DNA from 3 places in the Flammeovirga yaeyamensis genome. Region 2 is predicted to be linked to each of the others. Evidence: riboswitches for the same ligand, from Rfam matches in the RefSeq annotation. Region 2 holds a riboswitch; each other region holds the start of a gene.
The links. A riboswitch is a leader RNA that binds a small molecule or an ion and turns the genes downstream of it on or off. The one in region 2 is predicted to bind S-adenosylmethionine.

Region 1: linked by a shared signal. The riboswitch ahead of metX (homoserine O-acetyltransferase MetX) and the one ahead of KMW28_RS07270 (hypothetical protein) in region 2 are both predicted to bind S-adenosylmethionine.
Region 3: linked by a shared signal. The riboswitch ahead of KMW28_RS25875 (hypothetical protein) and the one ahead of KMW28_RS07270 (hypothetical protein) in region 2 are both predicted to bind S-adenosylmethionine.

The regions. Positions count from the first base shown of each region.
Region 1 is NZ_CP076132.1:1,997,606-2,008,045, reverse strand. It holds gene KMW28_RS07835 (SusC/RagA family TonB-linked outer membrane protein) at 1-1,282, opposite strand, end outside; gene serA (phosphoglycerate dehydrogenase) at 2,013-3,905, opposite strand; gene KMW28_RS07825 (MmcQ/YjbR family DNA-binding protein) at 4,062-4,439, opposite strand; gene KMW28_RS07820 (TonB-dependent receptor) at 4,757-7,162, shown strand; SAM riboswitch class I at 7,286-7,392, shown strand; gene metX (homoserine O-acetyltransferase MetX) at 7,516-8,556, shown strand; gene KMW28_RS07810 (hypothetical protein) at 8,634-8,816, shown strand; gene KMW28_RS07805 (CheR family methyltransferase) at 8,924-9,751, shown strand; gene KMW28_RS07800 (chemotaxis protein CheB) at 9,759-10,367, shown strand; gene KMW28_RS07795 (GAF domain-containing protein) at 10,420-10,440, shown strand, end outside.
Region 2 is NZ_CP076132.1:1,870,003-1,880,442, forward strand. It holds gene KMW28_RS07255 (muramidase family protein) at 1-1,975, opposite strand, end outside; gene KMW28_RS07260 (PhnA domain-containing protein) at 2,751-3,326, opposite strand; gene KMW28_RS07265 (cytochrome-c peroxidase) at 3,510-4,628, opposite strand; SAM-I-IV-variant riboswitch at 4,806-4,899, shown strand; gene KMW28_RS07270 (hypothetical protein) at 4,952-5,164, shown strand; gene KMW28_RS07275 (hypothetical protein) at 5,156-6,052, opposite strand; gene KMW28_RS07280 (FtsW/RodA/SpoVE family cell cycle protein) at 6,358-7,551, opposite strand; gene murD (UDP-N-acetylmuramoyl-L-alanine--D-glutamate ligase) at 7,559-8,863, opposite strand; gene mraY (phospho-N-acetylmuramoyl-pentapeptide-transferase) at 8,869-10,080, opposite strand; gene KMW28_RS07295 (UDP-N-acetylmuramoyl-L-alanyl-D-glutamate--2,6-diaminopimelate ligase) at 10,108-10,440, opposite strand, start outside.
Region 3 is NZ_CP076133.1:1,527,441-1,537,880, forward strand. It holds gene KMW28_RS25865 (caspase family protein) at 1-873, opposite strand, end outside; gene KMW28_RS25870 (lipopolysaccharide biosynthesis protein) at 1,132-2,466, shown strand; SAM-I-IV-variant riboswitch at 2,504-2,596, shown strand; gene KMW28_RS25875 (hypothetical protein) at 2,655-2,909, shown strand; gene KMW28_RS25880 (hypothetical protein) at 2,930-3,097, shown strand; gene KMW28_RS25885 (hypothetical protein) at 3,113-3,547, opposite strand; gene KMW28_RS25890 (hypothetical protein) at 3,594-4,025, opposite strand; gene KMW28_RS25895 (hypothetical protein) at 4,088-4,519, opposite strand; gene KMW28_RS25900 (hypothetical protein) at 4,823-5,251, opposite strand; gene KMW28_RS25905 (cation:dicarboxylate symporter family transporter) at 5,437-6,822, opposite strand; gene KMW28_RS25910 (cytidylate kinase-like family protein) at 7,066-7,770, shown strand; gene KMW28_RS25915 (hypothetical protein) at 7,809-8,201, opposite strand; gene KMW28_RS25920 (MBL fold metallo-hydrolase RNA specificity domain-containing protein) at 8,742-10,163, shown strand; gene KMW28_RS25925 (Rossmann-like and DUF2520 domain-containing protein) at 10,163-10,440, shown strand, end outside.

The DNA.
Region 1 (10,440 bases), 130 kb from region 2:
TCGGGTTAGATGGAGCGTTTACTGATCTTCCAGATAATGGATCATCTGAGTTTGTCCAAGTATGGTATCCACCATAATGCTCGAATCTTGAATCATAAACTGATTGTGTTGGATCATAAGCTACTGCACTACCAATTGCATCTGTATTACCAAATTTGTTGTTTACAAACATCCCTTTAACAGAAGCATTTACAGATAAATGATCATCTAAGAATTTAGGGGACAAGTTTAAGTTTAAAGTAGTACGATCCATTGATGAACCTTCTAAAGTACCGTTATCAAGTGTATAACCAACTGATGCACGGTATGGTAACCATCCTTTCACGTTACCAGAAACACCAACGTTATGGTCAGTTGAAACTGATGTCTTGAACACTTCATTTTGCCAGTTTGTGTTAGCATCACCTAACAAATGCTCACCTGGTCTACCCGACATAATGTCTCTGTATTGATCCGCAGATAAAACATCAATTTGATCATTCAAAGTATTGATTGATACTGATCCGTTATAATTTACATTGATAGAAGAATCGTTTTGCGAACCTTTCTTAGTTGTAATAATGATTACACCATTTGATGCTCTTGAACCATAAATTGCTGTTGCCGATGCATCTTTCAATACTGTCATTGATTCGATATCAGCAGGGTTAATAGCATTCAATGGGTTTCTCATACCAGATACACCATCGTTATCTACAGGCACACCATCAATTACAATCAAAGGATCATTTGATGCTGACAGAGATGAACCACCACGAATACGGATTGTTGAACCCGAACCTGGAGCACCACCACCTGTTGTAATCTGTACACCGGCTACTTTACCTTGTAATAAGCCTTGAGGTGAGTTAATTGCACCTTTGTTAAAGTTGTCTGCTGTAACTGCTTCAACTGAACCTGTGGCATCCTTTTTTGTAGTACTACCATAACCGATAACTAACACTTCTTCAAGTTGTTCAGCATCGACTTCCATATTGATATTGAAGTTAATTGTAGTTCCAATTTCTACGCTCTTCTTCGCATAACCAATATAACTAAACTCTAATGTTTCATCCTGATCTTCTAGTCCAAGAGTGAATTCTCCATCAAAGTCAGTTGTAGTACCTCTAGCAGTCCCTTGAATAATTACTGCAACACCCGGTAAAGGTTGCCCTGTCTCATCGACTACAGTACCTTTTACGGTCTTGGATTGTGCGAAAACACCGTTCCCTACAAAAAGTAAGGACGCAAAGAACAGTGCACAAACGAAGAGTCTGTTTGTGATTAGTAAATTTTTAATCATAATAGGTCTATAAAATTAGTGTGTACTTATCCAGCATGGTATAAAACCATTCATACTATCAAAAAACTATTGAATACTATTATAGATGTTAGAATTCAATAAACGATATTACTATTGAATAAGACTATGAATAATGTTTAGCCCAGAAAAAATATTATCTGGATAAATTTAAGGTATTATAAAATTGATAATAACAATTCTCGTAAAAGAGGTTATTAGGTTTAAAGATTAATAATAAATTTAGGTAAATAACAATTTAAAATTAGTTATCACATTTCATTTAACTTTATGTTAGAGGATCTTTAAGAATCGTCCCTATTTCTAGAGGTTTTCTTTGATTACAAGTGCAATATAAACACTTAAATAATAGTGTTAGATATAAATAATGATAAATAAAAATTAACGATTTAACAGATAGAAACCCGTTTCATTTGCACTTCAATGTTTAATTTTGTTAGAATTAAAACATATAATATAAAATCACTTAAACAACCGTTTGATGTATATGTTAATTAAAGTTACAAAAAAGTAATATGTTTAACATTTAACATTAATTTAACAAGGCAATAAATCCACTTTAGAACTTCATTATATTTCTTTTCTGTTTTCAACTTAAAACCGTAGTTATTTTAGAGTTATATGAAAGGGAATAATCATAATAATGTTAGGTCATAAAAAAAGACCACAACATTTCCATTGTGGTCTCTTAATATTTTAAGGATTCTTTCTATTAATAAAGAATTCTGAATTTAATGGTATGATCAATTTTCTTCATATCTTCAAGAAGTTCATGTTGATATGATTGATCGATATCCGTAATTACATAACCAATATCTTCGTTTGTTTTAAGGTATTGACCCAAGATGTTACAACCTCTATTTGCAAAAACGTTGTTCATCTGTGCAAGGATACCTGATTTGTTTTGGTGAATATGTAATAATCTATGACCACTTTCCAATCTAGGCAATTGAACATTAGGGAAGTTCACACTGTTGAATGAACTACCTGTATTTACATATTCAATCATTTTTGAAGGAACGAAATCAGCGATATTCTCTTGTGCTTCTAAAGTACTACCACCAATGTGTGGAGTAAGAATCAAATTGTCAATATTCTTAACAGGAGCATCGAACGTGTCGTTATTATTCTTAGGCTCTACTGGGAATACATCGATAGCCGCACCAGCTAAGTGATTTGATTCTAATGCTTCTTGAAGTGCTTCAAGTTCAACTACTGGTCCTCTTGCAAGGTTAACAAGAATAGCACCTTTTTTCATTTTCTGAATGTGCTCTCTTTTAAAGAACATTTTGTTCTCAGGTCTACCATCTACGTGAAGTGATACCACATCAGAAATTTCTAACAATTTATCGAGGCTAGATAATTTCGTTGCATTACCCAATCCAAGCTTTTCAACTACATCGTAATAGTAAACGTCCATACCCATTGATTCAGCAAGAATAGACAACTGAGATCCGATATTACCATAACCGATAATACCTAGTTTCTTACCTCTAACCTCAAAAGATCCACCGGCAGACTTACTCCACTCTCCTCTATCCATCTGACGCATTCTTTTTGGTATTTGTCTCATCAACATGATGATTTCACCAATCGCCATTTCTACTACAGATCTTGTATTACTATAAGGAGCATTGAATACACAAACGCCATGTTCAGTACAAGCGTCTAAATCAATTTGATTTGTTCCGATACAGAATGCACCGACGATCATTAAACGATCAGCAGCTTCCACTACTTTACGAGTTAACATCGTTTTAGAACGGATACCTAAGATGTGAACACCTTTGATTTTCTCACAAAGTTCATCCTCATCAAGTGCTCCTCCTAAAAGTTCTACTTGATATCCTTCTTGAATAAGTCTCTCCTTAGCATCCTGATGGATATTTTCTAAAAGAAGTACTTTTATTTTACTTTTTGGAAATGATGTTGCCATAGGGTGTTTGATAGTGAAAAGTATTTCATCAAAACTATTGGCTTCGACATCTGCTTTAGCCAATACTTTTTCTCTTTTTATATTTTCTGTAAAAGCAAAGAATGTTTTAGCATATCCTGCTTCTCTAATTTCATAGTCAGTATATCCGTCGCCAATTACTACCACCTCGCCCTCAAGCGAAAGTTCTTTCATCAGCTTTACTTTACCTTTGTGTTCTGATAAAGGATTGGAAGCATCAAAACCGGTTACTTCATCTTTATCGTTGTAAGTAAAAGTGTTGGCGTAAATATTTTCCTCCTTAATTCCGTATTCAGTAACAACAGGAGTAATAAAGTCTTTAAAGCCACTAGATACGATTAAAACATTATCAGTCTCGTTGGAGAAAAATGCTTTATTTCTTTTTACCGATTCTGATACTAATTCTTTTAGCTCATTCGATAATTGAGTAACGTCTTTTTTTGTGGCCTCTAATAAAGCCAATCTTTGTTCTAAAGCCTCTCTGAACGACAGTTCTCCGGCCATTGCTTGATCTGTAAGGTCTTTAATTTTTTTCCCTACAATTTCTTTTTTATCTGTACCTTCATATAAAATATCACTTAGCACGTCTAATGCCTCTACTTTTGTGAAAGTACTGTCGAAGTCTATTACAAAAAATGTTTTGTCAGCCATGATCTTATTATCTGTCTTAGGTTGTTCCAATCGCAAAATCAAAAATATTACTTAATGACGACATTTTCATAATATTTAATGATTTATTGTAAAATTAGCAATAAATTAATCTAATCGATTAACATTTTGTAGTAAATAAAAAAATAAACATAAGATTTAGTTAGCAATTAGTGTATCTTTTACTCTCTTTGGAAGTTTATCAAATACTAGTTGATAGGAATGATCTATCCAAACTAAAATTTCATTATCCTCCATATCAGCATTGACATCAATGGTGTTCCAATGTTTTTTATTTAGGTGATATCCTCCCCGAACACATGCATACGTCTCTCTAAGCTCCAATGCTTTTTCGGGATCACACTTTAAACTTACACTTTCAAACAAGTCCACATTTGTCAGTGCAAATATCTTTCCTGCTACTTTAAAAACTATTGTGGTTTCATCGAATGGAAATTCTTCTGTCACTCCATTTTTTGAAAGACAGTGATTTCTAAAATCTTCAATATTCATGGCTAAATCTAATTGTTTAATCATTTAAAAATCAAATATATTTTTAATGTACTGAACAACAAAAATTTAGACAATTGCAATGATAAATTAATCCTTAAAATATTCAAAAATACCTATCAGTTCCTTTAATTTGCATTTAATTTTACTAACACTTGAACTCTAATTTTTTTTGACCACTCATTACTGTATTTATTTATCAATGATTACTTTTTATTATACTCATAATCAAATACTTTCAAATCGGTAATTAGTGTTGTTTTAAAATTATTTGTTTAAACAAACACTAAACTAAAACAATTCATCTTTACAAGTGTTAATGAATTGGACTAAAGCAAAACACGATGAAACAAAGTTTTCTAACATTATTCAGCATTTTTATCATCTCCTCATCATTATTCGCTCAAAATGGCATTGTTAGAGGTAAGGTGACTGAGGTACCAAAAAATGAGACCGTACCTTACGCTACTGTAGTTATTCAAGGAACAACAAAAGGAGCTACAACAGATGATAACGGTAACTATGAAATTAAAGGTTTAGAACCAGGTTTATATAACCTTGTAGTCAATTACGTTGGTTACGCTCCTGCATCACAAGAAGTAGAAGTCACCAACTCTAGACCTGCACAGGTCAATTTTCAATTAAAACCTTCCACTCAAGAACTAAACGAAGTGGAAGTTGTGGCCAATGGCTTTTACAAATCTGACGAAAGTCCTGTATCTGTTCAGCGTATTGGTGTAACAGAAGTAAAGAGAGCTCCTGGTGCCAATAGAGACATTTCAAGAGTTTTACAATCACTTCCTGGTGTAGCATCTACGGCTTCATTTAGAAACGATATATTAATTAGAGGTGGTGCACCTAACGAAAATCGCTTTTACTTGGATGGAATTGAAATTCCTAACATCAACCACTTTGCTACACAAGGAGCATCAGGTGGTCCGGTTGGAATGATCAACGTTGATTTTATCGAAAATGTAGAATTCTATTCTGGTGCCTATCCATCAGGTCGTGGAAATGCCTTATCATCAGTGATGGAATTTTCACAAAAAGACGGAAGAACAGATCAGCATACAACTAACTTAATTTTAGGAACATCGGATGTTGGTATTACATTCGAGGGACCTGTAACTGATAAATCATCAATTATTGTATCAGCGAGACAATCTTATTTACAAGCCTTGTTTAGTGTATTGGGATTACCATTCTTGCCTACTTACAATGACTTCCAATTAAAGTATAAATACGACATCAATCAAAGAAACAAAATATCAATCATAGGATTAGGTGCTATCGACCAATTTAAATTGGCAGATTCACCTGGCGAACCAACAGATGAAGATTACGAGCAAAACGTTTATACTTTAAATAATTTACCTGAACAAAATCAGTGGAATTATACTATCGGGGCGAAATACGAACATTTTAGAGACAACTCAACATTTACTTTTGTAGCTTCTCGAAATATGTTAACCAACAATCAGTTCAAACATCCTGGCAACGATAGAAATCAAGCAAAAATTTACGATTACAACTCAACCGAAGCAGAAAATAAATTTAGATTAGAGGGTGTAACGTTCACAAATAATGGATTCACATTCTCATACGGTGTGAATTATGAATACGCTACATATACCAATAAAACTTTCCAGACTTTATATGATTATGATGACGATCAGTTAAAGACCATTACTTTTGATAGTAATCTTCCTTTAAATAAATGGGGAGCGTTTGGTACAGTTTCAAAGAAATTAGCAAGTGATAAAGTCACATTATCATTAGGAGCAAGAGTAGACGCGAATGATTACTCAGATACTATGGGTAATTTATTAGATCAGTTCTCTCCTAGATTTTCAGCTTCATATCAGTTCACTCCAAGATGGAGTTTAAACTTCAATACAGGTATCTATTATCAGTTACCGACTTATACCACGCTTGGATATAAAGAAGATGGCAAATTTGTCAACAAAGAAAATGACTTAACCTATATCCGAAACAAACAATTAGTGGGTGGTTTAGAATATAAAATCCCTGAAAAGAACTTGAAATTCACTGTTGAGGGATTCCAAAAATTATACGATCAATATCCATACTCAATTAATAACCAAATCTCTTTGGCCAATTTAGGTGCTGATTTTGGTGTAATTGGTTCTGAAGCAGTAACAAGTACTTCTTTGGGTAGATCAAGAGGTGTTGAATTCTTGGCTCAGCAAAAATTCTATAAAGGATTCTATGGTATCTTAGCTTATACATATGTACAATCAGAGTTTACCAATGCAGATCCAAATGTATATGCACCTTCTTCTTGGGATAGTAGAAACATTGTATCTTTAACTGGTGGTAAAAAACTAAAAAGAAACTGGGAAATCGGAGCTAGATGGTTATACTCTGGAGGTACTCCTTATACTCCATACGATGTTGACGCATCTATGGACAGACAAGTCTGGGATGCAGAGCGTAGAGGAGTTAGAGATTACTCACAGATCAATACGTTACGTTTAGATGCACAACATCAATTAGATGTTAGAGTTGACAAACATTACTATTTCAATAAGTGGAGTATCAATTTCTTCTTGGATATCCAAAACATTTATAATTATAAGTCGAAAGGTCAGCCAATATTGACTACAGAAATTGATCAAATGGGTAATCCTGTAGTAGATCCTAACGACCCAAGCAAATACGTTCCGAAGTTTATTGAAACAACGAACGGTTTATTACAACCTTCAATCGGAATCATTGTAGAATTATAATATTTCAAAAAAAACAATCATTTTCCCTTACTTCTCGTAAATAAAGAGGTAAGGGTTTGTTTTTTTCTAAATTCTACATTTATTTTGAAATCGCATACCATTTACATCTTCTAAAGACGTAAGTGTTTATAAAGAAGAGGCAAGAGACTAGGCTCAAAGACCCTCTAGCAACCATCATAAATAATGAAAAGGTGCTACATCCTAGCCTAAATTTTTAGGAACTATAAGCAAATATCGGAACGTGATGAAGATGCCTTCTGTACTACTTATCCAATCTTTGTATCCTTGATTTAGGCTTTATTTGAAGTCTTTTTTTGTGTCTCATTTATTTCATTCGTAATCAAGAGCAATAAATGCAACAGCATTATTATACATACAAAGAAAAATTTGATCTAGAATTTGGGGAAAGTTTAGAAGGGTTCACTCTTTCATATTACACCTACGGTCAGTTAAACCAAGACAAAAGCAATGTCATTTGGGTATGTCATGCCCTTACTGGTAATGCCGATGTTTTTGACTGGTGGAATGGACTTTTTGGAGAAGACGCTATCTTCAACCCCAAGGATCACTTTATTATATGTGTAAATGTTTTAGGATCATGTTATGGTTCGACAGGACCTACATCCATAAACCCTAAAACCAATGAGCCTTTTTATGGTTCATTTCCAAATATTTCGATTAGAGACATTGTCAATTCTTTAAATATTCTAAGAGATCACTTAGGCATTAAATCAATTAATACCTTGATCGGAGGATCTTTAGGCGGACAACAAGCTTTAGAATGGGCAGTGATGCATCCCAAAATGATGGAAAACCTTATTATATGTGCAACAAACTCTAAACATTCTGCTTGGGGAATAGCATTTAATGAAGCACAAAGAATGTCCATTGAAGCTGACCCTACTTGGGGAGATAAAAGTAATGACGCCGGAGTGAATGGTCTAAAGGCTGCCAGAGCTATTGCTATGTTATCTTACAGAAACTACAGCACTTACGAAGAAACTCAATCTGAAAAGGACGTTAATAAAGTTGATAATTACAGAGCATCTACTTATCAACAATATCAGGGAGATAAATTAACTAAAAGATTTAATGCATATTCTTATTGGACTTTATCTAAAACTATGGACAGTCATCATTTAGGAAGAAACCGCAAATCTTTAGAAGAGGCGCTTCAAAGTATTCAAGCATACACACAGGTAATTGGCATTACTAGTGATGTCTTATTCCCTGTATCTGAGCAACGTTTTATTACGCAACATATCCCGAATGTTACCTATGAAGAAATCACTTCTCTTTATGGTCACGATGGATTTTTGGTGGAGACTTATAAAATTGCTGCTGCAATCAGAGCTTTTTTCAAACAAAAAAATAAAAAAAGAGTAGTCTTATAATTTTAGGCACACATTTTGATTTTGTATTGGCGTATATCCGTTTGGATAATGTATGTCTATAATGAACATCAAATAACATGAAAAATATTACTAAAAGACTCTTATCCGCAAGTGCATTATTATTGTTAGGAGTTTTCGCTTTTTCTTGCTCTAACAAATATGGCAATGCATCATCTTCTTATTTCAAAAAAGAAAGAAAGAAATATGAAGTAATGGATCAACATGCAGACTGTCCTCAATTGGTAAAATCAAGAAGATAATTTCTTCAAAAAATCATATTTCAATCCTTTTTTCGTAACTTCATGAAAAAAGGATTTTTATTATTTCTACCAATTATAGATTTTTTAATCTTCTACTACCAATTATTATGCAACGTGAGATTGAAATTGCAGAGCTGCGAAGGCTTACCCAATATTTAGACGATAATTTTGATTATGATTTCAAAAATTACGCAATGTCTTCGTTTACTAGAAGAGTTCGCCGAGTTGTTGAGTTGTATAAGTTTTCATCCGTAGATGCATTAATTAAAAGGTTTAAAGATAAACCTGAGTTTTTTCAAGAATTTGTTTCTGAGATTACTGTTAATGTAACAGAGATGTTTAGAGACCCTACTTTTTGGATTTCCTTAAGAGACGAAATCATTCCTGAGGTCTTAAATGAACATGATAAAATAAGTATTTGGCACGCAGGGTGTTCTTCTGGTGAAGAGGTTATTTCTATGTGTATACTACTAAAAGAAGCAAACGCTCTTGATAAAGCTACTATTATTGCAACAGACATTGATAAGTCTATAATTCAAAGAGCAAAAAAAGCAGCTATTAGTGCAAAGAATATGGAATTGAATCAATCCAATTACGAACGCTATGGTGGTAAGGCTGCATTATTAGATTATTTTATTGAAAGAGATGGGTTTTATTATGTAAACCCTGACTTATTGGATAGAGTATCGTTTAGAGTACAGGATTTAGTCAAAGGTAATCCTTTCTCTAAATTCGATTTAATTCTTTGTAGAAATGTTATGATTTACTTTAATCAAACACTTCAAAACGAAGTACTGAAAAAGCTTCATAACAGTTTATTCAAATATGGCAATCTAGCAATAGGATCTAAAGAGTCACTTATATGGTGTGATATTGCCAATAAATTTGTCGTTGTAAACAACGAGGAGAAAATTTACAAAAAAATAAAAGAATAATTCCTCTATGCTATTCAATGTAGATAAATCCGTTTTTGAGAAAACCTACAAGGGTATCGTTATAGGGGGCTCTGCTGGTAGCTTTAAGCCAATCACCCAATTATTGGCCGACTTACCAAAAGATTTTCCAATTCCTATATTTTTATGCTTACATAGATTAAAACATGTAAGACACGGATTTATTGAAGCATTATCTATCCGCAGTAAAAAACAGATTATTGAACCACAGGATAAAGAAACTATCCGACCAGGGATGGTATATTTAGCACCTGCGAACTACCATATGTGTATAGAATTAGGAAATTCTATTTCTCTTTCTACTGAGGGATTGATCAATAATTCTAGACCATCTATAGATCTGACTTTTCATACAGCGGCCTACACATTTAAAGAAAAAATGATAGGTATTTTGTACTCTGGAGCAAACAAAGATGGAGCAGAGGGCATGAAATCTGTCAAAGACAAAGGTGGTTATACAATAATTCAAGATCCTGATGAAAGTCTTATGGCGACAATGCCTCAATCGGCACAAGCTATAACAGACATCGATTTATGCCTTGAATCAGAAAAAATTAAAAATTTTCTACTACGTTTATACAAGGCTCAGCAAAAATAAACGTTAGTAAATAAAATCTTGTGTAATATTTTCAAGCAACCTTCTTAGCATTTTGAAAACAACGCAGAAAAAA
Region 2 (10,440 bases):
CATCTATCCCTTTTAAAGTACCTTTCCCTGGGAAGTTAATAATCAATTCTCCTTGATGAATATCGTTATTTCTGGTAGTGTATTCCACATCAATTCCAGCATTTTGGAAGATACTTCCAAACAGAGCGGGTTCAGTAACCTTCATTCTTGCAATTAATGGAGCAAGTCCTCTGCCTCCTCCAGCAAATTGAATAAATCCGTAAGAAAAGAAAGCTTTGTCATAACTATTGATGGCATCAAAGTTTCCTTCATGACTAGAGACCACTTTCATCGCCTCAGCTAAAATAGGGGATAACCCAGCTTCTTTAAAAACGGATAAAGGAACCTCATTAGGAAGGGATTTTCCTAAATATCCAACCCCATTATAAAATTGATTATACCCACTGTAGACAAAATTATTAAACTCTGCAGTTTGTGTTTGTCCAGTTATCGGGTGCGGGAATGATAAAGTATATTGAGTGTATTCTTTTAAGAACTTAAAGGTAACATCGTTAGGAACGATTTCTCCATACGTATATTTATCCGTACCTAACATTTCAGTTCTAGCAGGCGAACCTACCCACCAATTCAAGCGATAGCGATCTTGCAGTTTACGAATTGCCGCCATAGTCTTAGGCACTCTTTGACCTGATATGTTATTGGTACTGCCACCTATATTTCTTGGGCTTTCATTGTGTTGTTCATGTAAAATACCCAATTGAACAAGTCTTTTTTGCACATTGTCAAGATCTGTTGGGTGTATAGAATAATTTGTGCCAATTCTGCTATAAAGTCCTTTTGAAAACAGTTGTTGCCCATCAATTTTTGATAACTGATAGATACTATTTCCTTGTGCTTGTTTCACAGAATTATTTTGTGGTGAAGAATTATTTTTTGATGTTGGTATAAATAACTTCTGTCCAACATAAATCCTACCTTTTGGAATATGATTGGCCGCCACTAATTCTTGTGGTGTGATATTATATTTCTTTGCAATCTTAGATAGAAAATCACCCGATTGTACGGTGTACACATTTACTTCCTCTTTAGTAGTAGGTGTTACTTTTGGTTTTACATTTAATTGAGGACTAGGAATAGTGAGTACCTGTCCAACATAAATAGTAGCACCAATTGACATATTATTAGCTGACAAAATCTCTGCTGGAGATAAATCATATTTTCGTCCAATAGCATACAAAGACTCACCACTTGATACAGTATGTGACTTTTGAGAAGAGGAAGGTTGCTTTTTAGGAGGAGGAATCACCTCCGCTTTACCATTGTTTTTTACCTTGAGTTGTTGCCCAACATAAATAGGCTGACTAGAATCAAACCCATTTAATTCTAATATTTTTTGAGGACTGATACCAAACTTTTGGGATATCTGATATAAAGTATCACCTTGCAAAACAGTATATACTTCTGCAGGTGCCTTCTTTTTTACAACGGTTTCCTTCTCTTCAGTAACGAGTTTCTCAGCACTATTACTATCTGATGTAGGAATAAATAAGATCTGACCAATATAGATTGGACTATTTGGCTGCATCTGATTTTTTTCTAACAGTTGTTGAGGAGTAACATTATATTTTCTTGATATACTGTAGAGTGAATCTCCTTTTAAAACGATATGCTTTTGAATATTTGACGAAGTGGATGAAACAATATTTTCTTCTTCATCACTTTCTAATTCTGGTATGTAAAGTTCTTGACCAATGTAAATTCCATTATTCGGATCTAAATCATTTTCTTCAATAATATCCGCAGGTCCAACATTGTATTTTTTTGCGATGGAATATAAAGAGTCACCCTGTGCTACAATATGGATGATATCCTCATTTGAACTATTCTCAATAGTATTATTGACAATAATATTTTGACCAATTTGTAGAGTTGGAGGTGTACTCCAATTATTAAGACTTAATAATTGATTTGTAGATAAATTGTGTGCTCTTGCGATACTATATAACGTATCGCCGGGTTGGACAGCATAACTCATTTTTGGATAATTTAAACGATGTGCAAATCACTTTGTAGTACAATTTAAAAAAATAAAACCTATCCTCCATAGAGAATAGGTTTATCTTTCTACTGTGTTTTGATTTAGGACATAAATGTCCCTAAAATTTAAGGTTTTTAAAGTCCCCAAATAAAATTTATATGGGTTCTTCTACCGTATAAAGCAACAAATAATATTTTTATTGATGATAATGGGGGTAAAGTACGTGGACACTTTAGTGCCCACGTTTAAGGTAAATATATAATATTATGTTAGTAGATGGGGTAGAAAAAAGGGAGTCACTATATGCCCACTAAACGTGGTTTAATACTTTTTTTTGCTTTAAAAAATTATTGTTTCTATAGCGACTTAGTTATTAATAGTTAGTTAAAATAAGGTAGGTTTTAGTAGTTAGTAATTGTTTCGGTTATGGTATTAGTAACGAGAGTTTGAATAAATAGTTACAAATATTTGTAAATAGTTAATTTGAATGAACTAAAGAAGCTATGTTTTAGAGATAATATGTTAATAACCACTTGATTTTGGAGAAAACTCATTGATAAAAATTGTACTATTTCTAGAATTACTTATTCATAAAAAGAGAATTGTAACTATTTCAAGTATCTATATAAATAATTGAAGTTTGTTGGATATTTTTTGAACAAACTTCTACAACAATTCAAATACAAAAAAAAAGAGAGCGATTATACCGAAATATAAACGCTCTCATTGTTTGTATATCTTCGTCAAATTATATGAAGACGATAGAATACTATTATTTTTTTACGAATTTTGTTAAAATAACAATATGTTGTCCATTCACACGACCTTCGATATGTTCTGGGTTGTCGTGTACCAGAGATATATTTCGAACCGCAGTTCCTCTCTTAGCTGTAAAATTCGCTCCTTTAACTACTAAATCTTTTACTAGAACAACAGAATCACCATTTTCTAAAATTGCTCCATTTGCATCTCTATGGATTACTTTATCTTCATCATCTACACCCTCTCCAGTTGCTTCTGCCCATTTTAATGTGTCTTCATCAAGGTAAAGCATATCTAGAAGGTCTTGTGGCCATCCTTCAGATTTTAAACGTTGCAACATTCTCCAAGCCAATACCTGAACTGCAGGATTTTCATTCCACATACTATCATTTAGACATCTCCAATGGTTTGCATCCATTTTAGATTTATCAAGAATTTGTTCTTGACAATGCTGACATAAATTAGCATGGTCTTCAATATCTTTAGAAGATTTTGGTTCTACTAAAAAAGGGGAAACATTTTCTTCTGAAGCACATAATTCACATACTCCGTTACTTCTTTTCTGTAAATCTCTTTCTAAACTCATTGGTATAATTGATAATGTGGAAATATTAATGACAGTCGAAACTTTAAAATTCAATATCATTGTTGAACTTAAGTTATCAGCTCACTTAAAAAGAGAAAATCATTTCATTATTTAAGTGATACATAACAAAAATGCAGAATTTTATATCAAATTGTACTTTTTGTAAACGATTATTTAGATGGATTATTCGTTTATAAAAGGATCTGAGAAAGCTGGGTTGGTTAAGAAATCCTCATCAGTAAGCATATTTAAAAATGTGAGGATAGCTTTTTTCTCTTTTTCTGTTAAATGCAATTTTACGGGATCACCAGGAAAAATAGGTTCATTGCTCCCTTCTCTAATTAGGGCATCTAAAGTTTTACTATCCTTTACATGTTCATTATAATGCTCTAAAACTTCTTCGAGTGTATTGAATCTGCCATCATGCATATACGGTGCAGTAACAGCTATATTTCTTAAACTCGGTGCCTTAAATTTTCCTTTATCAAACTCAGACCCTGTTACATCAGAAAGGCCTACTTTTAAATTATCATCGTCATCCAAACCATTATTATGGAACCCTCTAAACCCTTTAAAGTCACCTGAGGTTAGAATATTTAAATGACAGTCACCACAATTTCCACCTCTTAGGTTTATACTTGGTTCTGGATGAGTAAAGAACAATTGAATACCTAATAACTCTTCTTCGGTAGGAATGTAACTTCCTTTTAAGTACTGATCGTATTTAGAATTACTTGAAATTAAAGTACGTTCGAATTGAGCAATTGCTTTGCCAATATTTTCTTCAGTAATAACTCCGCTGCCAAAAGCTTTCTCAAAAAGCGGAGGATATTTAGGGTCTGATTGTAAACGCTCAACTACTTCATCCAAAGTCATGTCCATCTCTAGCACATTTTCGATGGGGCCTAAAGCTTGATCTTCCAAGCTACCAGATCTCCCATCCCAGAAAAACTTTCCTTGCCACATCGCATTCACAATAGCCATACTACTAAATTCGCCTACACGACCATGAATACCTTCGGCTAAAGCTTTTCCATCTGTAAATGATAAGGATTGTTGATGACATGTTCCACAAGAAGTAGAATTATCTCTGGAAAGTTGTGTATCGTAAAATAGCATTCGACCCAATTCCACGCCTTTTGTAGTGGTTGGGTTGTTTTCTGGTAATACAAAATTTCTTCCAAAATGTGAAGGCAACTCTAGGGGATAAGGTTGATTACTTTCATCATCAATAGTTGGATTTTCACAGCATGAAAAAAGAATTGATAAGAATAAGGGTACTATGTAAAAATTAAGTTTCATGTTATTTAGAATACTTTAAGTTAGGTAATCAGTGTTGAAATAAAAAGGAGACTTAAAGTTTATTATTTTTTTGTGAGGGAGTAGTGTCTTAAATCATCAACTTTAAAAAAAATGAAATGTTTTTGTTAATCAAGTTTAATGATTTGGAATTAAAGAATTATCATTTTAATCTTGCACAATAATCATCAAGAACCTTTAGGTACCAACCGAGCAAAGTAGCCACGGTGGTAAAAATGATGTGGTCGATTTCTAGACAAAAAAACTAAATCACCTCCCTTATTTCTTGATGTTCGTTGAATTTTATAACACTATAATTTAAAATTATGGCAAGTAAAGAACCGTTTCAATTAACATTAAAAGAGTGCTATCAAGTACTAAGCAATCAATTTGTATCGACTTCAGAAGAAGTAAAATACAGAAACCTAACTATGTTACAAGCCGAAAAATTGATGGGGTTAAGAGGTCGATCTGATCATTCTTTACCAAAACTTTATGGAAACTCATTATTAGAAAGAATTAAATCAGAATTAGAGTAATTTTATTTTAGCTTTCTTGGTATATCTTTCTGAGACATCTTGAGCAATGATCTGAATTTGATTTTGCTTCCTAAGATTGATGACACGCATATTTAGGTATAGAATCTTATTGTTTTTTATCATTCGAACAATAGCACTTTCTGTAAAGCCAGAGCGTTGTGCATCTTCCATTAATTTGAAAAACAAATGATGGTCTTGATGCATAATCATTTGAAGGATTTGATTCTTCTTACAACCAAAACATTCATTCCACATAATGTTAGAGAGTACAATTGTACCATTTTCATCTATGGTAGACATGATATCGTAAATGGTTTTATCGCAAAAAAATCTTGATGGAGGGGTTAGGTCAAAAGCTTTCATCATATCTACTTTTTCCATCTGTTGAAGCATAACATGATAGATCGCTGTAGAACATAAATTGATAGATCGTAATAGGTTTTTTGAATATCCTTCTCTCTTATCACATAAACCAATTAATCCAATTTGTTGGTTTTGATGAAATATAGGGATTAATAAAAATGAGAACCAGCTTGCTTGTGTTCTGTACTTATCTTCATCATAACTAAAAAAGGGGAGTTGTTTACCATGAGCCAATTTCAAATACTTTACTGCTATTGAGGAAGTATTTAAAGGGCCATTGCCAAGTATCGGTATATTATTTTGAAAAGAGGTACATTCTATCAAGTTGGAGTAATTGAGTTTTTCCAAGTCTTGATCAATCAAACCTATAAATCCATAAGTTGAACTTGTAATTTTACATAGTTCATGTATAGTTTGATGAAGAATTTCTAATTCACCTTTTATGTTATTTTTTAATTGATCGATAATGCACTCTCTTAAACCATATAAATGGTCTTTTATAGTAGTAGTCGTATTGAGGGTCATGTGAAGTGTAATTACAAATAAAAAAGATATCAGGTTTAACGGGAAAGTATCAGAACAACACTCAATATATCTCTTTAAGTTTCTTGTCTCCTAATTCGTGATGTGAGTTATCGATTAAAAACTACGTACCATTTGATCTATCTTTTGATATGTGGTTTATATAAACAAGTAGTGAATGGTATTGATCCAATTTTATACTTGACTTATAGTAATAAAAAAACGACAATCTGATGCATTTATCAAATTGTCGTTGTGGAATGTATATTTTAATTACAACAAATAATTGATGTAAGTTTATATTAAACTTAATTCATTCTAACGTTTTTAGGACGATTAATACCATCATATCCTTTACGCTTTTTGGATCTCTCAGTTCTTTTTAATCTGATTTCTTCAGAATCTTCTTGTGTAGATTTACTCACACTTAGAATAATACCTATGGTCATACCTGTAAACAATAAAGAGGTACCACCCATACTTACTAATGGTAAAGGTAAACCAGTTAATGGAAGCAATCCTGTGACCACGCCCATATGTACAAATGCCTGGAGTATTAAACTAAAGGTAAGACCAGCTGCCAATAAACCACCAAAAGCTTTTTGACTAGTAGCGACAATTGCCATTCCCCGGTAAAGTAGGGTAATGTAAAGTCCTATAATTACTAAAGCCCCAATTAAACCATATTCTTCTACCACAATGGCAAAAACAAAATCAGAATAAGAGTGAGGTAGGAAGTTTCTTTGAGTACTTTCTCCAATTCCTTTACCTGAAATTCCACCAGTTGAAATTGCGATATAAGATTGTTCCGCTTGATAAGGGATTTCAGTTTCACTCATAAAAGAAGATAAACGAGAAACTGCGGTACCACCTCTTTGACCAAATTGGTAAACAAACAAGGCCGCAAGGCAACCAATCGCTATCAACATAAATAAGTATTTAACGGGAACACGCCCGATAAATAACTGAAGCATAATAGTGAGGAATAACAAAGAGGCTGTAGAGATATCAGAAACACCTATTAATCCACAAATTATACCTGTCCATACTAATAGAGGGACAATTGCTTTATTAAATTCTCCAATATCTCTTTGTCTTTTCCAAAGCATGGAAGCCATATTGGCGATTAGTGCAAGCCTTGCTAAATCAGAAGGCTGAAAAGTAAAATTGATAAAAGGGATTTCGATCCAACGAGAAGCACTGTTTATTTCCGATCCAAAGAACCAAGTAAATAACAGTAATGGGATTGATAGTAAAAGTGCATATCTTGATAATCTAGAATAGTAGATATAATCTATTTTATGACAAACGTAAGCACCAATGATACCAACAATGACAAGGGTAGAATGACGTAATAAGTAATGCTCATTATCACCACCTGCTTGCATATAGGCTAAAGACCCGGTAGCACTGTAAACAATCAATATCGAAAACATCGATAATGTGATCATTACACCCCATATGATACGGTCTCCCTCTAATCTATTTAATAGCTTTTCCATGCATTATTTATAATTTCTGAACGGCCTCAATAAAATGATCCCCTCTATCCATGTAATTCTTAAATAGGTCGAAACTTGCACAAGCAGGAGATAATAAAACTACTTCTCCAGTATCTGCAGCATTTGTTGCTAGCGATATTGCTTCTTCCATACTTTGGGTTTCAATCATTACTTTTTGATCTCCAAAAGCAGCCAATAATTTACTATTATCAGTTCCTAAACATATAATAGATTTCACTCTTCTTTCGACTGCATCGTGTAACATACTGTAATCATTGCCTTTATCAGTACCACCTGCAATCCAAACAATAGGCGTATCAAAAGATTGTAACGCAAAGAATGCGGCTTCTACATTTGTAGCCTTGGAATCATTGATATATTTAATATGATTGACTTCTTTGACAAATTGCAATCGGTGAGGTTCTCCAACAAAAGATGGTAATGCAGCTTGAATATCTTCAGGAGATACTCCAGCAGATAGTGCAGCTAGAATTGCAGCACTCATGTTCCATTCGTTATGTGGCCCCTTTAGAGGTAAATGATTAAAGGAATAACTATCTCCTTTAAATGGAATAGTTAATTTTCCTTGTTCAAAGAATGTGTGATCAAAACCGATAGCCCAAGGTTTTATATTTCTCTTACTTAGATGTTTTTTGATATTCTGATCGTCTTCACTGTAGATAAAACTACCTTTCATCGACATGTTTTCAATAATTCTGAATTTAGAATCAGCATATTGATTGATATCAAAATTATAACGATCTAAATGATCGGGAGTAATGTTAAGAATTAAAGAAATATCGGGAGCGAAAGTTTCGATATCATCCAATTGGAAACTACTAATTTCTAATACATACCAATCATAGTCGTTCTCTAGAACTTCTTTGGCGAAACTAATTCCAATATTTCCAGCTAAACCAACATTAAAACCACTTTCGTTTAATAAATGATAGATAAGTTTTGTGGTAGTTGTTTTTCCATTTGTACCTGTAATTGCAATAATCTTGGCATCTGTATATTGATAGGCAAACTCAATTTCAGAATAGATTTTTGCATTATTCGCCTTCAACTCTTTTATGATAGGAACAGTATCAGGAATGCCTGGGGATTTTACCACAATTTTAGGATTCCTTGGTGCTTTATCATGAGACCCTTCTTCGAATGGAATTGAATGAGTTTTAAGTGTTTTTTTTTGTTCTTCAGAAATTTTTCCAAAATCAGAAACAAAAACATCAAAACCTTTTGATAATGCGAGTAGTGCAGCTCCAATTCCGCTTTCACCGGCACCAAGTACCAACAACTTATCTTTCATTAAAATTATCTGATTTTTAGAGTTAATATTGTAGAGATCGCTAATAGAATACTTACAATCCAAAAGCGAGTAACAATTTTAGGCTCAGGTATTTCTTTCTTTTGATAGTGGTGATGCAACGGTGCCATTAAAAAGACACGTCGACCTTCACCATATTTTTTCTTAGTGTATTTAAAATAAAACACTTGAATCATTACCGATAAATTTTCCACCAAGAATACTCCACAAAGAAGAGGGAGCATCAATTCTTTACGTAGAACAATCGCCAAACTAGCGATGACACCACCTAAAGCTAAACTACCTGTATCTCCCATAAAAACTTGGGCAGGGTAAGCGTTATACCATAAGAATCCAATACATGCACCTACCAATGCAGTGGCGAAAATAGCGATCTCACCAGATTGTGGGATATACATGATATTAAGATAATTGGAGAAGATGATGTTACCAGAAAGGTAGGCGAATATGGCGAGCACGGTGGCGACTATGGCGGAAGTACCCGCAGCCAATCCATCTAGGCCATCAGTAATATTAGTGCCGTTTGAAACTGCTGTGATTATGAAAATCACTAGAATGATGTATAAAACATTTGAAGCAGTTTGATTAGGTAGAATTTCTGAATAATTAATCTCATTGTCTTTAAGAAACGGGATAGTTGTTTCTAAGGATCTGATATCTTCATAATCTTGTCCTTTCACTAATTCAGAAACAGGTTTGCTCTTAATACCTTTAGAGAATTTTCGTACCATAACATCCTCGTTACTTACTAAGGTTAATCCTACTAAAAGACCTAAACCCACCTGACCTAAAATTTTAAATTTACCAGAAAGCCCATCTTTGTTTTTCTTTACTCTTTTTAGATAATCATCGATAAAGCCAATAGCCCCTGTCCACAATAACGTAGTTAAGAGTAATTGTATATAGACATTTTGAAGATTAGCAAACAAAAGTACAGGAAACACAATAGCACCAATAATAATTACACCACCCATAGTTGGTGTACCTGTTTTTTCCATTTGTCCAGCTAGACCTAAATTCCTGACAATCTCACCCATCTGCATTTTTTGTAAGAAATGTATAATTCTCTTTCCAAAGAAGGCAATGAATAATACAGAAAATATAGTGGTAAGCATGGCTCTAAATGTAATGTATTGAAAGAGTCCGGCTCCTGCTAAATCGTAATGCTTGTCTAAGTAATTAAATAAATGGTAGAGCATATTAATATTTTATTGAAATTCTTATTGTTATGAGTGAAATGCTTTAAAAAGTTCTTCTTTATCATCAAAATGATGACGGACACCATCAATTTCTTGATAGGTCTCGTGCCCTTTTCCAGCTAGAAGAATAATATCACGAGGTTCGGCCATTTCTACTGCTTTAAGAATAGCTTCTTTTCGATCTAAAATCACTTGAGTTCTTCTTTCTTGAGTAGGAGAGATACCATCCATCATTTCTTCTAAAATAACTTCTGGATCTTCTGTTCTTGGATTGTCTGAAGTTAAAATAACTTTTTCGCTTAACATAGCGGCAGTTTTAGCCATTACAGGCCTTTTACTTTTATCGCGATCACCTCCACA
Region 3 (10,440 bases), on a different replicon from region 2:
TTTATAATTGACATTGGAATAGGGTAAATCATAAAACCCTGAGATTAAATACTGTTTCCATGAATTTGATAAAGCTACTAATCCACTTGTAGTTTGAAGCAAGTATGACGAACCGAATATATTAAAGTAAGGACGATCACTCGTGTTATAAGAATTTAATTCACCCAATCCAATTTTCAGGTGTGGAATGTTATCTATATAAATATGGCTTAATTCCTTCCCCTCAAAATTGATATGTTTTATGGATGTTTTTATATCTGTTCTAAACAGTTCAGGTGATAATAATAAATGTATTCCCTGATCATTTATGATACTCCCCTTAATGAATTCTTTAGACTTATAGATTTCCGTTACTTTTTCATTTATCAATTCTAATACACTATTTGGTTTAATGAAAAAGATTCTCCCGGACGAATTTATTTTTACTTTTGCATTGGTTAATTCATGATTAGGAAGTGAGATATTCTTTATGTTTTTAGTCTTGAGGTCAACTAATTGTAAACTACTGAGTGTAATATTTGTTAGTGTATTTTCTTTGGGTATTTGAGCATTTAGATAAAAATTATCTAGAGCTATAGAATCTTGTAATGAATAATCTTCCTTATCCCAAAAACGCACAAAATCATTTACGGTAATTAGGTGTTTATCGGTCTCATATATTTTCGCAACATAATTCTTATGTGGAAGAAAGACTACTTCTTTACCATTAATCATTGAGACACCACGTACATCAGAATGTATATTATCACTTATCCAAATGATATTATTACTTTTAGATATAAGCACATCATTTACAATTGCTGAATTATTTTGGGCTTTTGCACCAAAGCTGAAAGTGATTAAGAATAATAGATAAAGTTTGAGGTAGCTCATTATAGATGTAGTTGATATAAGATAAATGTGTTGAGTAAATTTAATTGTTATAGTTCATCTTTAAAATAATAAATGAAATTATAATTATGAAAGCAATTACCATCTAGAAAATCTCCCCTATCCAAGAACATTATTCTAAGTATTTCTATAAAGAAAAAAACATAATATGATTAATGGTTGCAAGTTGCAACTAATAATTATATATATTATTCATAATCAATTAAATTGAAATACTTATTAACCCATTAACTTTGCTTCATGAAAAGGTTCATTGCCCTTTTTAAGGAAAAACCTTTTATATCCTCATTATCATTAACCTTTAGTGAATTATTATATAATTACTCACTACTCCTATTTGTCACACAAGTCTATTCGGCTGAAGATGTAGGACGTTGGTTCATATTTTTTGCTGTCTTTAATTTGTCGATCAATATTAGAGAAGGGGTACTTTATGTTGCATTAGTGAAATTTTCATCTGGAAAAGAAGATGAAACAGCACATTCTACTTATAAAACGGTTTTATACGCTCTATTACTTATAGAATCTTTAATTGGAGCGGTAATTTTTGCGATTGGGTATTATGATTTCTTCCCTGAAGTCTCCGCATTATTGTTATTTTATCCTTTGTATTCCATTAGTAATAATTGTTTAAAATGGATTGAAAATATTCATAAAAGTCGTGGTGAATTATATAAAGCAGTAATGATTAATTTCACTACTCTTTTAATGCTTTTCACTGCTTTCTTCTATTTCAGTAATTACCCTGTAGAATTAAGTAATTTAATTATCTATTTGAGTGGCCTTTATTTTGTTAGTTTTCTTATTGGTTTAAGTTCAATTCCAACCTTCAAAATAGTTATAAGTAAATTTAATAAGAAAACGTTCAAACACATTATGCATTATGCCAAACAGGGCACGTTAAAAGCGATATTTGGTACACTTGCTTCTAGGATGACTTTATTTATATCAGCTGGTATTCTGTCTTTGGAAGTAACAGCACTTTTGGGTGTTGCTCAACGATATTTGGTCTTAATTTTATCACTTAGTAATGCGATTCAGCTCATATTTTACCCCAAAATTGTATTACTATTTGAGCAAGGGAACTTGAGGCATTTTAAACTTGAATTTATAAAAACGATCAAAAGAGTATATACTTTGATTGTTCCTATCTCTATTGCTTTTCTAATAGTCATTAAACCACTTTTAAGTATTCTTCATGGAGAAGGTTATGGAGAGTCTTTCCATTTATTAGTTATTTTGATAATGTCAGCGCAGTTTTCACCATTAGGAGCTTTCTTCGGAAGTTATACTAATGCGATTGGTAAACCTCAATATTCAACCAATGTTGTGGTAATTAATAGCTGTATTTTAATTTTTAGTTCTTACTTCTTTGTCAAATTCTTTGGCGAATTAGGAACAGTACTTCCATTATTAGTTACAGAAATAATAGGATTCTTTATTATCTACAATTATTACCAGAAATACGAAAGGATCAATATTATATTATTGATGTTAAGGACACCAAAGCTATATATGATCTATTTTAGAAGAGCAAAACAACTCTATCACCTTAAATTCAAAAAAACTTCTTAGAAAAATTTGAATTATACATTTTTTGTCTTTTACTTTGTATCATCATCAAGAATCCTTAGATGGATGCCAACCGAGTAAATACCACGGTGGCAAAATAGATGAGGTCGGAACGACAAAAACATTCCCCCCTATTCTTATTAAATTCTTGATGTCATTGTAAAATTTTGTTTCACTCTAAATTTACATTTATGACATTATTCAATGAAAATGAACTTGTTGACGCCACCCTTTTAGGGCAGCTATCTGATGATGAACTGATACAACAGTTTAATCTTGAAGTCGGTAACTTTCAGTGGAATAGTTCTCGAGGTATTTTTTTAAATGCCTTGCACACAGAATTCCATAATAGAGACTTTAAAGGTTTATCCACTGTATTTAAAAGTGGTAAACTATCTCTTAAAAAGCCTATCCATTTATTAAATGGAGAATTGAATTTTATTTAGTATTTCAAAATTATATCAACATGAATTTACAAGAAGACATTTATATCTATTTCGTGGATCATTTTTCATCATTAAATGATCAATCATTATTGGAATTAATTAGGACTACATCAACTAAAGAGGTATCTCATCATAACAAAAAGATGTTAGATGCCTTAAATGATGTAAGGAATGCTAGATCAATCTGATTAACAGGTGTCACCCTATATGAATTGGGTGACACTTTTATTTTTTATATATCGGATAACCTCCTCCCTATTTGTCATTACTTTTTGTTTGGTATCTGATCCAATAATAAGGTTAATACCATATAATAATAACTTAGTGACAGGGTTATTAATAATCACTATATAAGAAGCTACAAGATATGAATAGTTGTCCAAAATTACTTTAACTTTATTAGCAAAACTCATACGGAGATCTGTTAGCATCATTTTTACTTTAGAAACATCATATATAAAAGTTGTAGGTTTTTGAATGTTTTCTAAAATGATATGAACTACTTTAAAAAAATGTTCTACATCTTTTTTATTCAATGTTTCTTTCCTGAATGTAATTATTACATGATCATCAAATGGATATTCTATTTTAAATGTTTCGTCACTTAATTTGTTGCAAAGGTAATCTAGAGGGTACATTCAATTTTTTGTTTGGGTAGTAAATAGATAATGAATTTAATTTTAATCAAGAAACATTTGATATTGATTTGATTACTTCACTATCTAATTCTGCAAAGCTTCTTGCCATATCAATATCATCGTAAACGTATTGTCTTATTTCTCTTTTAAATATCTTATTCATTGTATTTAATATCACTTTCATAAGCTTATTAGGTGCTACAATAAAATAAGCTCTCAATAAGTTCTGATATCTTTTATCATGTTCATTAAGTAAACGTCCATACTCTGCTCTGGCAGAGGAACTAATCCATTTGATATTACTTGAATCATCAATAACTACAAAAGGTGTATCAAACTTATCAAAAACTTTTTCTTTTAGTGCTTTAAATTCAATAATATCTTGATGAGTTGGGTTTTCAGATAAACATGTCATTGTCACAATTGGAAAGTCAGTAACATCTATTACTGCGGCATTACATGTGTAAATTTTATTCATAATAGTTAGGTTTCTTGTAAAATATTAGTAGTTGGGTTGTGATGTGTAATGGTAAGGTTATTTTAAGATACTTTCTGATAATCGATCATAAATTTTAATTCTGATTTTGCTTTTTTGTATGCTTCATCATAGCTAGAACAAATCACTTGTCTAAATCTTGGCTTAGCTACAAGGTTAATACCTTTCAACATGATATTCACTACAATATTCGGAACGACAACATATGCTGTTTTGAATAGGTGAAGGTATTTATCATCACTTTCTTTAAGATTCTTGCCGTACTCTATTCTTGCTTCAGAATCCATCCACTTTATTTTGGACACATCACTGATTACAATAAAGGGCTCATTGAAATCTTTGAAGACTTTATTTTTTAAATTTTTGTATTCAATTACATCTTCAAGATTGGGTTGTTCTTTATGACAAACAATTTTTACCAGAGGAAATTCTGAGATATCAAATGTTGCCACTGAACATTTATAAATTAATTGCATAAGTAATAAATTAGTACAATAAAAAAACATTACTTAATCATCTTTAGTTCAAAAAAGTGAATTTTTCTACAAAAAATTACAATGTTAGAAATTGCCTATAATATGAAATTGATAAGGCATTATTATCAGTAATCGTGAAAAAGACTAACACACCTCTCCCAAAAAATATCTTATGGTATTAATTTTTTTATCTAATAAAATTTGAACAAAAAAAAAGATCAGTCTTTGACTGATCTTAATTTTGTTTAGTATTTAACTTTACATGTTTATACTTATATATTAAATCATGAATTAATTCCTAATTTATGCAGATTTCAAGTTCTCGATAAGATCCTTTTCATGTAATGCTTTAGAATATGCCTGTTCAAAAGATTTACAAATTACTTGTTCGTATTTTGGTTTTGCTATGAGATTCACTCCTTTTAAAATAGCATTGGCAATAATATTAGGTACCACTGCATATGTTTTAATCATCAAATGACTGTATTTATCAGCAGTTTCTTTCATGTTTTTACCATAAGCTATCCTAGCATCTGCATCCATCCACTTCACTTTAGAAATATCACCAATTACAACAAATGGGGTTGTAAAAGTTTCGAAAATTTCTTCCTTTTTCGATTTGTATTCAATAATATCCTGTGCTGTAGGTTGTTCCTTTGTACACGTTATGATAACAATAGGAAATTGTGTTAAATCAAAAATCGCTATTGATGTTGTGTGAATTTTTTCCATGTATTTGTGAATGTTTACATTAATCTAAACACTCAATAATTTTTTTAAGTTCATAAAAGAAAAATACATTACAACTAAATTTTGCATATAAATGTTTTCAAAACCTATAAAAAGTCCTCATATGCATCAAAAAAAGCAATTTTCTAATCTTTAAATTAAAAAAATCACACTTTACTTACGTAAGCTTATTGATTCTCTTTATTAAAAATTTTCATGTCCATTCCTCCATCAATTTTACTAATAAAAGTTGCTGCAGATGAAACACCAAAAATATTTGTAGCTGTTCTACCCATATCAATCAAGGAATCAACAGAGAGTACAAAGGTCAATACGATACCCATCACTTCTGCAGAAATACCCATAATCGTCATGGCGGTAATTGCTGCAAATGAGGCTGTACCTGGTAAACCAGCAATACCGAATGAAGAAATAACCACTGATATAAACATAGTTATCAATACTGATGGTGAATATAAGTCCATTTGTCCACCCATTGCATTGGTGACACCCACCGACAATACAATCATGAAAACGGGCCACATTGCACCACAAGCGTTCATACCCATTGTAGTACCTAATGAAGCAGCAATATTAGCCGTTTCTGTATCTACACCATTTCTATTTTCTAAAGTATCAATGGTAACGGGTAATGTTGCTCCACTTGATTGCGTACTGAAACCAGTTATCAAAGCAGGAATTAAATTATTGAAATGTTTAAATGGATTGACACCATTCAGGAATTGTACTAATAAATGCATTCCAATAATTACAGCCATTGTTAAGTAAGAGACCGAAACGAACTTAGCTAGGTCACTAAACAGTGAAGGACCTTTTTCTGCTACAGCCATGGTCATTAAAGCTAAAACACCATATGGAGTAAGTTTAATGATCGTCATAGTCATAGAATTGACGATCAATTTTGCAGAATCAATCGCACTAATCACCCTACTCATTTCTTGTGCTTTCTTTACCTTCATCCTTTTAATTGATGAACCAATAAGTAAAGCTATAATAAGTGTCCCTATAATGTTGTTTTTGGAAAATGCATCGAATATTGAAGTCGGTATATTTTGAGTAAATCCATAAATAACATTTCCTAAAGAAGCGTCACTGAGGGATTCTATTCTATTCGCATAACCTTGTGAAATATTCTCTGAAGATATTTTCGATACATCTATAATAGTATCAAAATTGAACATACTAGCCATAAACAAACCAATACCGGCAGCACATGTTACGGATATGACAAAGTATAAGATAATCCTCCCAAATTTTTGACCAACATTACTATTGTTATCTAGGTGAATAAGCGTATGTGTGATGCTAATAAAAACAATAGGGACGATCATGAATTTGAGAGATCGTATGTAAATATTGGAAATACTCTTAATGTAATGTCTTAACTCAGCATAGGACTCTTTTGGTAAAAAAGAATAAAGAGCCCACCCCATTAATATCCCAAGAAATATGGCAGTCAAATTTCTATAATGAAACTTAATTTTTCTTTTTGATAATTGATTTAAAATCCAAAGAAGAAGTATAAATATTGATAATGCTAAAATCTCTGCCATGCTCTCTCTCCTGTTATGCTAATTGATAACAGATTTAAATGATTTAAAAATAAAATAGATCAGTAAACTGATTTGAAAATTAGCATCTAATTAAAGATAATTTTTTCCTATTTCATATAGATTCCAAATATTTCGATATCGCACTCAATAAATATCACCTTAAAACAGTAATAATGATCACTTTAATTATAGGTAATAAGTGTTAATTTGACAATAATAAAAATCAACTAAAACCCTATGACTATGGAAGCCTACATTTATAATTATCTAATCGAAAGAGAAATCAGGAAAGTCAAAGCACCTGTAGCAAACGGTTTGATCCTAACAATAAGTAGACAGTTTGGGACACAAACCAGAAAAGCTGCCGAAATTTTAATAGACCAATTAAATAAAGAAGAAATTGGCTTCCAGATTCATAAAAGACCTTGGAAATTAATTGATTACACGGTTTTACATAACCTATCGAAAGAACTTAAGGTAGGTATTAATGATATCAACGAATTTACACCTATTGAATATAAAGGAATTATCGATCAAATAATGTATGGGCTGGATTTTAATAGAAACACCCTCGACGAGAATCTGACAAAAGCACTTAGAACGGTTATCTTATCTTACTTTGAAAGAGGTAATGTAATTTTTCTAGGACGAGGAGCAGTTCACTTTGCTTCTGGAGTTCCTAATGTGATGAAAGTAAATGTTAGAGCTTCGGAAGAGTATAGAATCCAGAAATATGCCCATGCGAATCAGCTAGACTTTAGGTATGCTAAGGAAAGGGTTAGAGAAAAAGACAGAAAGCGAAGAAGATTCAATGCATACATTTCTGAGCAAGTTCCTATTAAATTTGACTTGGTGATTGACAGAGAGGAATTATCCGATGAGGGACTCTCGGATTGTCTTTTATCTTTTGTGAAAATGAAGGAGAAAGAATTTTTAAGAAAAGTCTAGATTAATGGGAGCACCTCTATCTTTTTGATATGAGGTGCTTATTTTTTATTTATCATTGATAAAGCCGCTTGAGTACAATCTAATTGCCAATCAGCACGACTTAATTGGGTATGATGAAATAGTAAACCATCATTTCCAATAATGTTTGTTACTTTGCCAGTATTACAGCCATTCATAATTAACTGACGGAAATTGACCTTATATACATTTTTGTCGCCGTCGGTGATAATAACGTATTCACATTTATACATTACTTTTTTTCCATCTTTATATTTTTCAATATAACACTTGGCCATGTCTGTAAACTCTACTCTAATTTCGTCAACACCAGATATTTTATGTACCCCTAAAGGGAATTTATCTTCTTGCATTGGTTTAACAGAACATGACATGATGAGAAGGGAAATGGCAATGAAAATAATTTTTCTCATTTAGATATCATTTATGTTCATTTCAATTTACTATAAATTAATAAATAATATTTTGCCCATCTAAAAAAAGTACAACATATTGCTTTCATTTGAACAAAATATATGATCTAAGTACAAAGATTTAATATAATTTGACATATCAAATTTTGTCTTATACTATTGAAACCTAAGAATATAAGTAAATGTTATAAATTAGTTATGTATTCGATTTAACCCAATCAAATTTATTGATAATAAATCTTTCATTTTTTTGAAAAAAAATAAATCTAGATGTAAAAAAATTAATCATTTTATATTCTAAAACATCTATCTTACAATTGGTGTCTAAAAAAGTTTATAGATACCACAGTGAATTTATTTAATTAATAAAACATATAACTAACTAATTATTAGAGATCTCAAATCCTATGAAATTTCAGGAACTGAATACATAAAATTTTTAGTTTAATTTATGCAGTAAATTTTTCGTAAAAAGAGGTGTTTTATTTTCAATATGATTTAACTTTAAGGTTATATTTTCATCAATTGTATTGTATTTTTATGAAACTCACGTTTTGGGGTGCGGCAGAAAAGGTAACCGGTAGTATGGCGTTGTTGACTTTAGAAGATGGTTACCAGGTATTGATTGATTGTGGTGTAGATATGAGTAATCTTACCGAGGAAGACCCTATATATCCCAATTCAGCCTTTCCATTTGATGTTTCTTTAGTTAATGTAGTATTACTTACCCATGCACATTTAGATCATTCAGGTAAGCTGCCTAATTTGTATAAAGAGGGATATGAAGGTCAGATTTTATGTACATCTCCTACTGCTTCTCTTACTAATATTTTATTAGAAGATTCTGCTCGTATTAATCAAAGAAAACTTAAGACATACAATAAGAAAAAATCTAAAGGACAATCGTTAGAACAATTTAATTTTGTTCCTGAAAACCTTTATACTGAAAGTGATGTATCGAATACGATGCAAGAGGTTGTCCCTATTCAATTTGGAAGAAGGTTTAATGTAAAACCTGGCTTATGGGTGACATTTATTCCAGCTGGTCACCTACTTGGTGCTGCACATATATACATTGAAGCAGAGGATAATGGAGAAATGAAAACTCTTTTATTTTCTGGTGATATCGGAAGAAAAGAATATCCACTTTTAAAGGATCCTGCTCCAGTTCCTCAAGCAGACTATATTATTTGCGAAACAACATATGGAGATAGAGAACATCAACAAATTAAAGATTCCGCACAAGAAATCTTAGATGTGATCATTAAAACATGCGTTGATATTCCAGGAAGACTAATTATTCCAGCATTTAGTATTGGTAGAACACAAGCCGTTCTTTTTGAACTTCATAAATTATTTGTAGAAGGGAAATTACCTCCTATTAAAATATTTTCTGATAGCCCGTTGGGAATACAAAGTAACAGAATATATGATCAGTTTTCGAATCATTTAAATAAAGAAGCTAGACAGTTTATTGATGAAAATGATAGCTTATTTAATTTCGAAAATATGGAATATGTACTAAAGGCAAACGATTCCAAAGCCATTTCAAATTATAATGAACCGTGCATTATAATTTCTTCTTCGGGTATGATGGAAGGTGGACGTATTCAACATCATATTCAAGCCAATATGGAAAATCCATATGCCACTATTTTAATGGTAGGTTTTTCTGCAGAAGGAACCATGGGGGCTCGTTTAAGAGACAATGAAGGTACTTTACGTCTAGGAAATGAAGAACATAAAGTGCATTGTAAAATTGAACAAACAGACTCTTTTAGTGGACATGGAGATAAAAATGATTTGATTGAATTTGTCAAGCAACAAGACAAAAGTAAAACAAAGCAAATCTTTTTAAATCACGGAGAAGAAGAAAGTATGTTTGCATTCAAGAAAACAATAGAGGATTTGGGATATCCTAACGTAGTTGTTCCAACAAAAGGTCATGAATTTATAATCTAATGAAGAACATATCACTAATTGGTTCCGGTAAAGTAGCGACCCACCTAGGGTTAGCATTAGAAGATAAAGGTGCGATAATACATGAGGTTTATAGTCGTAATTTAAAACACGCTAAAAAGCTTTCAAAAAACTTCTACGATGCTATACCTACCGATTCATTAGATTTTACAAAGTCGGAAGCAGAAATTTTCATTATTGCTGTTAGCGATGGTGCTATTGAAGAAATATGTAAACAAATAGAACTTCCCAAGCATCGATGTATCTTGGCACATACTTC